2 regions of the Pseudarthrobacter humi genome follow, and region 1 is predicted to be linked to the other one. Evidence: predicted binding sites of a transcription regulator. Region 1 holds the regulator's gene; the other holds the start of a gene.

Region 1 (3,408 bases):
CTTCCCGGCGTTACTGACCGGGCCTGGCGGCAGGTTTCGGTGACGTCCATGGAATGCCTGGGGGCCCAGAAATGCCCCATGGCAGCCGAATGCTTCAGCGAACTGGCGCGCCACGACGCCGCCGAGGCCGACGTTGTGGTCACCAACCATGCCATGCTCGCCGTCAGCGCCTTCGAAGGCCTGGCCGTGCTTCCTGAATACGACGTTGTGGTGGTGGACGAGGCCCACGAACTGCAGGACCGGGTCACCGGTGCGGTGTCGGGGCAACTCTCCGTGGCAATGGTCCACGCTGCGGCGTCGGGCGCGCGGAAACACACGGCCATCACTGTGGATGCCCTCAACGCAGCCGCCGCCAACCTGGAACTCGCCCTGGCCGGCGTGCCCAACGGGCTGCTCCCGAACGGCCTCAACGACGAACAGCTGGATTGTGTGGACCAGTTGCGTGAGGCCTGCCGCGCTGCACTGTCCGATTCCAAGGGGGACGGCAGCCAATCGGCGGACGGCGGGCGGCAGCTCGCGCGCTCACGCCTGATGCTGATCCTCGAACTGTGCGAGCGGCTGATCGTGGCCCGTGAAAACCGCGAAGTGGTGTGGTTTTCCCGCGCAAGTTCCTTCGATCCGCAACAGGGCTATGCGCAGCCCGACGAGTCTGCGCCGGTCCTGGTCAACATCGCGCCGCTTAGCGTTGCCGGCAAGCTCCGCGAGGGGCTGTTCGCCGGCCACACCGTTGTCCTGACGTCGGCAACCCTGGCCATCGGCTCAGCCTTTGAACCGACCGCCGGCGGCTTGGGACTGGTGGGGGAGGGTGCGCCCAACTGGAGCGGGATCGATGTCGGATCGCCCTTTGACTATCCCAAACAGGGGATCCTTTATGTCGCAGGCCACCTTCCCAAGCCGGGCCGCGGGGCCTCGCAGGAGGCCCTTGATGAACTTGAGGCGCTGATCCGCGCGTCCGGCGGCGGCGCCCTGTGTCTGTTTTCGTCCCGCCGAGCCGCAGAGGAAGCCGCAGAAGCGATGCGTCCCCGGCTTGGCCTCAGCATTCTCTGCCAGGGCGACTCCACCATGACGGCCCTCGTGAAGCAGTTCGCGGACGAGCCCGATACCTGCCTGTTCGGCACCATGTCCCTGTGGCAGGGCGTTGATGTTCCGGGTGGATCATGCCGGCTGGTGGTGATCGACCGCATCCCGTTCCCGCGGCCGGACGACCCGCTGATGACCGCACGGTCCCGCGCCGTTGCGCAGGCCGGCGGAAACGGCTTTATGGCGGTATCGGCGACCCACGCGGCCATCCGCTTGGCCCAGGGCGCGGGAAGGCTGATCCGTTCCACCGGAGACAAAGGTGTGGTGGCAGTGCTTGATTCCCGGCTTGCCACCGAGCGCTACGCCGGATTCCTCCGCGCCGCTTTGCCGCCGTTCTGGCCCACCACGGACCGCAAGACGGCATTCGCCGCCCTGGAAAGGCTGGCCGGGAAGGGCGCCTGACTGCGCAGGTCCTATAGCGACCGCAGGACCGAGACGACCTTGCCCATGATGGTGGCGTGATCGCCCAGGATGGGCTCGTACTGGGTGTTCTGCGGCAACAGCCACGTGTGGCCGTCGCGCTGGCGGAAGGTCTTGACGGTGGCTTCGTCGTCCAGCAGGGCCGCGACAATATCGCCGTTGGAGGCGTCTGCCTGCCGGCGGACCACTACCCAGTCGCCGTCGCAGATGGCAGCATCCACCATCGAATCGCCGGCCACGCGCAGCATAAACAGCTCACCCTGGCCCACCAGCTGCCGGGGCAGGGGCATGACGTCTTCCACCACCTGGTCAGCCAGGATGGGCCCGCCGGCCGCGATCCGGCCCACCAACGGCACCATCGCGGTGTCCATGGCAGAGGGAAGTTCGGTGACCGTCCCGCCGATGCCGTGCAGGACTGAGGGCTTGGTTGTCCCGTTCGACTTAGCGGACCCGCCGTCAAGCGTCAACGGCATCAGGACTTCCATGGCCCGCGGACGCTTGGGGTCCCGGCGCAAGTACCCCAGCTTCTCCAGTTGCGAGAGCTGGTGGGTCACGCTCGACAAACTCGCCAAGCCCACGGTGTCACCGATTTCACGCATCGACGGCGGATAGCCGTTGTCATTCACCGAGCGCTGGATGGTTTCAAGGATCTTCTTTTGGCGGGCGGTGAGCCCCTTGGGGGTTCGTGGGGGCTGGCGGCGCTGCGGTGTCGCCTTGCCCTCGGCGGCTGGTGCTGCCATGTTCGCCAATGCCTTTCGGTTGCCCGGCTCCGCTCCGGCCTCTGGTGCCTGGAACGCCCCGGGGCTGGTGTCGGAGTTGATTGTCAGACCCTGCTGATCAACTACAGAGGTGGTTGTTCTTTGATCCAAACGTAGGCCAGCCACAGGGCTTTTTCAAACATTTGTTCTAGCGAGTCTCGACAATATTCGTTGATAAGTGCTAAAAATGAAGAAGCAAAGTTCGAACATGTGTTCTACTCGTTGCTTGCGGATTCGAATATTCGAATTTATGGACGGCTCAGGCCGGTGCCGGCAAGTGGACGCGGAGGGCGCGCCGGGCAGCACAGTATGGTCCAGGAGGGCTCATTTCATGTCAGCTATATCCGCTTCGCAGGACTCGCGTCCGCAGTTCATTTCCGTGCAGGACCTCACCTCGCGGCAGTGGTCCGCACCCGTTTCGACGTCGGATTCGGCCCCAAGGCAGCGCAGGGAAGCGTTACCGCCGCTACGCCTGACCCGCAGGGGCCGGGTAGTCCTCATCGGCATCCCGCTGGTGATTCTTGCCGCAATCCTGCTTTCCCTTGCAGGTTTCCTCAACGCCCCGGCAAAGGCCGCCGATTCTGCCGCGGACCTGTCACTAACGCCAACAGTTTCGGTCACGGTGCAGGCCGGCCAGTCACTCTGGGCCATTGCCGGCACGGTGGCGCCCGAGCGTGATCCCCGTGATGTCATTGCGGATATTGCCCAGTTGAACAACCTTTCCGCCGGCGGCGTTGTCCCCGGACAGCAACTCTTCGTCCCCACCAGGTAATGAGCCTGCGGGCTCGGGTGTGTGCCGCCGCAGGCCGTCACATTTTCCGGCCGTCTGCTTCGGACCTAAACTGTTCAGGTGAATGACCAGCTAGAGCGTCTGAACAGACTTCCCCTCCGGACCAACCTCCGCGGACTGACCCCGTACGGTGCCCCGCAGCTGGATGTACCTATCCTGCTGAACGTCAACGAAAACACCCATGGCGTCCCGGCGGACGTACGGGCCGCGATCAGCGTGGCCGTGACGGAAGCCGCGGCGGGCCTCAACCGCTACCCGGACCGTGAGTTCACCGAACTCCGGGAAGCGCTGGCCGAGTATCTCGGGCACGGTCTGGATGCCACCAACATCTGGGCGGCCAACGGGTCCAACGAGGTCCTC
Region 2 (3,408 bases), on a different contig from region 1:
GCCGTTCGGCGCTTTCGACGTCGATGTCGATGTCCGGCAACGTGGCCCGGTCCCGGGATAGGAAGCGTTCGAAGATCAGGTCGTGTTGCAGGGGGTCCACCTGGCTGACATCAATCAGGTAGTTGACCAGGCTGGAGGCCCCGGAACCGCGGGCGGCTGCCCTGACCCCCATGTCCATGATCATCCGGGAGACCTCCGCGACCGTGAGGAAATAGGAGGAAAACCCGAGGTTCCTGATGATCCCCAGCTCGTGCTCCAGCCGCGAGCGCATGTCCTTGTGGGCTGAGCCTGATATTCCGGGGAACCGCCTGCTGATCCCGGCCTCACAGCGCTGCACCAGTTCATCGTGCGGGTCCTGGCTGATGCCAATGACCGATGCCTCGGGGACCACCGGCTGCTTCCAGCCCATGTCAGTCACCGGGTCAATCCGGCAGAAGTCGGCGAGCGCCTCGGTCTGCGCCATCAGCTGTTTGAGGTCCGCTGCGCCATACCCTGCGGCGCGGATGATTTCCTTGCCGAGCTGAAGCATCTGCGCTGATGATTTGAGCCAGGCCTGCCCGTTGGGCTGGAGCAGCGGCTCGGCCGCGAGCTCGGGAAGTGACTTCAGCGTCCGGGCGGAGTCGAGTACGTCCGCTGTGGCGGCGCCGTCCTCTGCGCAGTAGCGGACCGCGTTGGTGAGCACCGCGGGTACGTGGTGCTCTTCCGCGAGTTTGAGCATTCGTACTGCGTGGGCGGTGCTCAGGGGCGCTCCAGGGGCAGTGAGCTGGGAAACGACTTCCGCCACCAGGGTTCTTGGGGGCATGGCGTCCAGCCAGCTTTTGAAAAGGGTGCGCGGACGGAGGTAGCGCCGGCCGCTCATGGCCCGTCCGACGTCGGAATCCGGGCCGATCAGGACCGTCAGGACCGGTTTCAGGGTTTTGGGGTCGAGCGTGCGGGAGGCGAGTTCGGCGCGGGTGACCGCCACGGGCACCGCTCCTCCGGCTTTGCCGGAGGTGCGGGCATGGGCATCGGACACCAGCCGGCACAGTGCGCGGTAGCCCGCCCCGTTGTTGTGGCCGCGGGCGAGCACCACTACCCTGCCGGCGAGCTGGGTGCGGTGGTCGCCGTCGTCGTCGAAAACCGCAAGGTCCACCCCCACGATGGGGTCGATGCCGGCTTCCATACAGGCTTTGAGGTGTTTGATGGTGCCGTAGAGGCCGTCCCGGTCCGTGCAGGCGAGCGCGGTTGCGCCGTCCGCCGCGGCAACCTGGGCCAGTTCGTCGGGCCAGGCAACGCCATAGTGTGCGCTGAAGGCCGTGGAAACGTGAAGGTGGGAGAAGCTCATGCTGTGTGTGGCCGGAGGGCGTCGTGGATCCGCAGGAGCCTCCAGCGGCCGCTGCCGGTATGCCGGCTCAGGTCCAGGGTGAGCGGCTCTCCGGCATCCCGGGGACCGGCACCCCGCGGGTCCGCCTGCACTTGGACGCGCCAGATTTCGTGGTCCACCAGCCCCGGCCCGCTGCCGAGCGGCGCACGGCGTTCCTCGGTCCACCACTGCCGGCGTTCATACCACCGGACGGGCTCGGCGCACACCGTGTAGTGCCGTCCGGCCCACTGGAGGCTCAGCGGCTGGCCGGCGGGGGTGCACACGACGTCCACGGACTCGCTGAACATACCCATGGCGCCTCCCGGAACTGAACGGAGCAGATGCAAAAATGCTGATGCAAAAGCAAGGTATTCGAATACATATTCGAATACCTTGAGTCTACGACGACGCTCCGACAAAACCTAGACAGGGGTGGACGGACGGGCAGCAGGGAGGCAGGATTGTGGCATGAGCACCAATGACGCACTCCTCAAGCACGTAAGCATCAAAGCCCAGGACGAAAAGCTCGTGGCAACCTTTGATATCGACGGCAACATACCGGGGGCAGGTGCGTACGTAGTGGGACTGGTGGCGGCGAGCCCTGATTACTCATCGCAAAGACGCTTGGGCATTGAGTTCATGAACGGGGAGGCCATTGCCTTCTACTCGTTCAGCCATGACCAGACTGCCGAGGAAAACTATGATCTTGGCGGCGTGACGCACTCGGGCAGCACCATCACCGGCAACTTCCCCGTCGCGGCCGTCCATGGCCTGGGCAAGGGCCACATCATGTCGGCCTTCAGCGAGGCTGACGGCAGGGCGTTCCAGTCGGGCGTTGCCGTCGACGAAGCGCTCTAGGTCAACGAAGCGCTCCAGGTCGACGAAGCGCTCCGGGAAACACCGGGGCAGGTGCTGCCGGAACGGTGTCCGGACAGCACCTGCTGCAGCGTCAGCTGCTTTCTCTGTGGACCTTCATCTCGAGTTTGATGAAGCCCGAGATCATGGCCCGGTACGTTGATTCGACAATGTCCGGATCAATGTCCTTCTTTTCCGCGGCGGCCCGGACATGCTCGATCACCCGTTCCACCCGGCCGGGGGCGCGGACTTCAGCGTCGTCCCCCTTCAGGGTTCCGGCGATCCGGATCAGGCGTTCACGCCGCGCAATGAGGGTGACAATCTGCTCGTCAACTTCGTCCACCGCAATCCGAACAGCAGCGAGCTGTTCCTTGTCGGCCAAAGCGTCCCTATCGTTTCCTTGAATTGTTGCCATCTTCTGACAGTATCGAAGCATGCAGCCCAGAGTCGACTTCATCTCACTAGGCGTTCGCAGTGTTGACGCCTCCCGCCGGTTCTACGCGGAGGGCCTCGGCTGGCCTGTCCACCGCGAGTTTCCCGGTGATGTGGTGTTCATCCAGGTCAACCACGGCCTCATCCTTTCCCTGTGGGACGCCGCGCAGATGCACGCTGAGGCGGGGGTTGGTGTCCCCGGCCCGGTCCCCTGCATCACGCTCAGCCACAACCTGCCCAGCACCGAGGCGGTGGACCGGGTCATGGCGGAAGCGGCATCGGCCGGGGCCACTATCGTCGCCGCGCCGGTCACCCAGCCCTGGGGAGGGTACAGCGGCTATTTCGCCGATCCGGACGGCTTCCGCTGGGAAGTTGCCTACAACCCCACGTGGACAGTGGACGACGCCGGCAAGGTCACCGTTTAGGGGCATGTCGCCACGAGTGCCTGCTTAGAACAGCGCCGCAACGGGCCGGATGAGTTCCGGGGAGTTGTTGCGCACGTTGCCCACCTCGGTGCCGACGGAATCCACATGCCAGTCGGCCGCGACTTCCAACACGCGTGCCCGGACCAGGTCCACGAGGAAGGCGGCGTCATCGATCTGCGGGTCAAGCCAGGACGCCATCGTGGCCCGGTCCATGGGCAGCGGCACGCGGTCGTGCAGGGCGGTGAGCTTGCCGAAAATTGTGGACTCGGCACCGGGCGGCGGAGTATCTGCCGTCAGGATGGACGTGGAGAGCATCCACCGTCCGGGATCGCCCTCGGCCTTGGACGGATCCTT

The links. Region 1 encodes LexA, which represses DNA repair genes until DNA is damaged. Its sites were predicted from a motif close to TCGAACANNTGTTCGA; they were not measured.
Region 2: the regulator LexA is predicted to act here: its motif matches at 1,715-1,730, upstream of NFC73_RS14220 (DUF6504 family protein).

What each region holds. Positions count from the first base shown of each region.
Region 1 covers NZ_JANCLV010000002.1:45,058-48,465, reverse strand. The annotation lists gene NFC73_RS03250 (ATP-dependent DNA helicase) at 1-1,482, shown strand, start outside; gene lexA (transcriptional repressor LexA) at 1,494-2,240, opposite strand; gene NFC73_RS03240 (LysM peptidoglycan-binding domain-containing protein) at 2,590-3,030, shown strand; gene NFC73_RS03235 (histidinol-phosphate transaminase) at 3,109-3,408, shown strand, end outside.
Region 2 covers NZ_JANCLV010000009.1:142,218-145,625, reverse strand. The annotation lists gene NFC73_RS14225 (DNA polymerase III subunit alpha) at 1-1,324, opposite strand, end outside; gene NFC73_RS14220 (DUF6504 family protein) at 1,321-1,656, opposite strand; gene NFC73_RS14215 (hypothetical protein) at 1,811-2,200, shown strand; gene NFC73_RS14210 (chorismate mutase) at 2,292-2,612, opposite strand; gene NFC73_RS14205 (VOC family protein) at 2,632-3,054, shown strand; gene NFC73_RS14200 (SOS response-associated peptidase) at 3,079-3,408, opposite strand, start outside.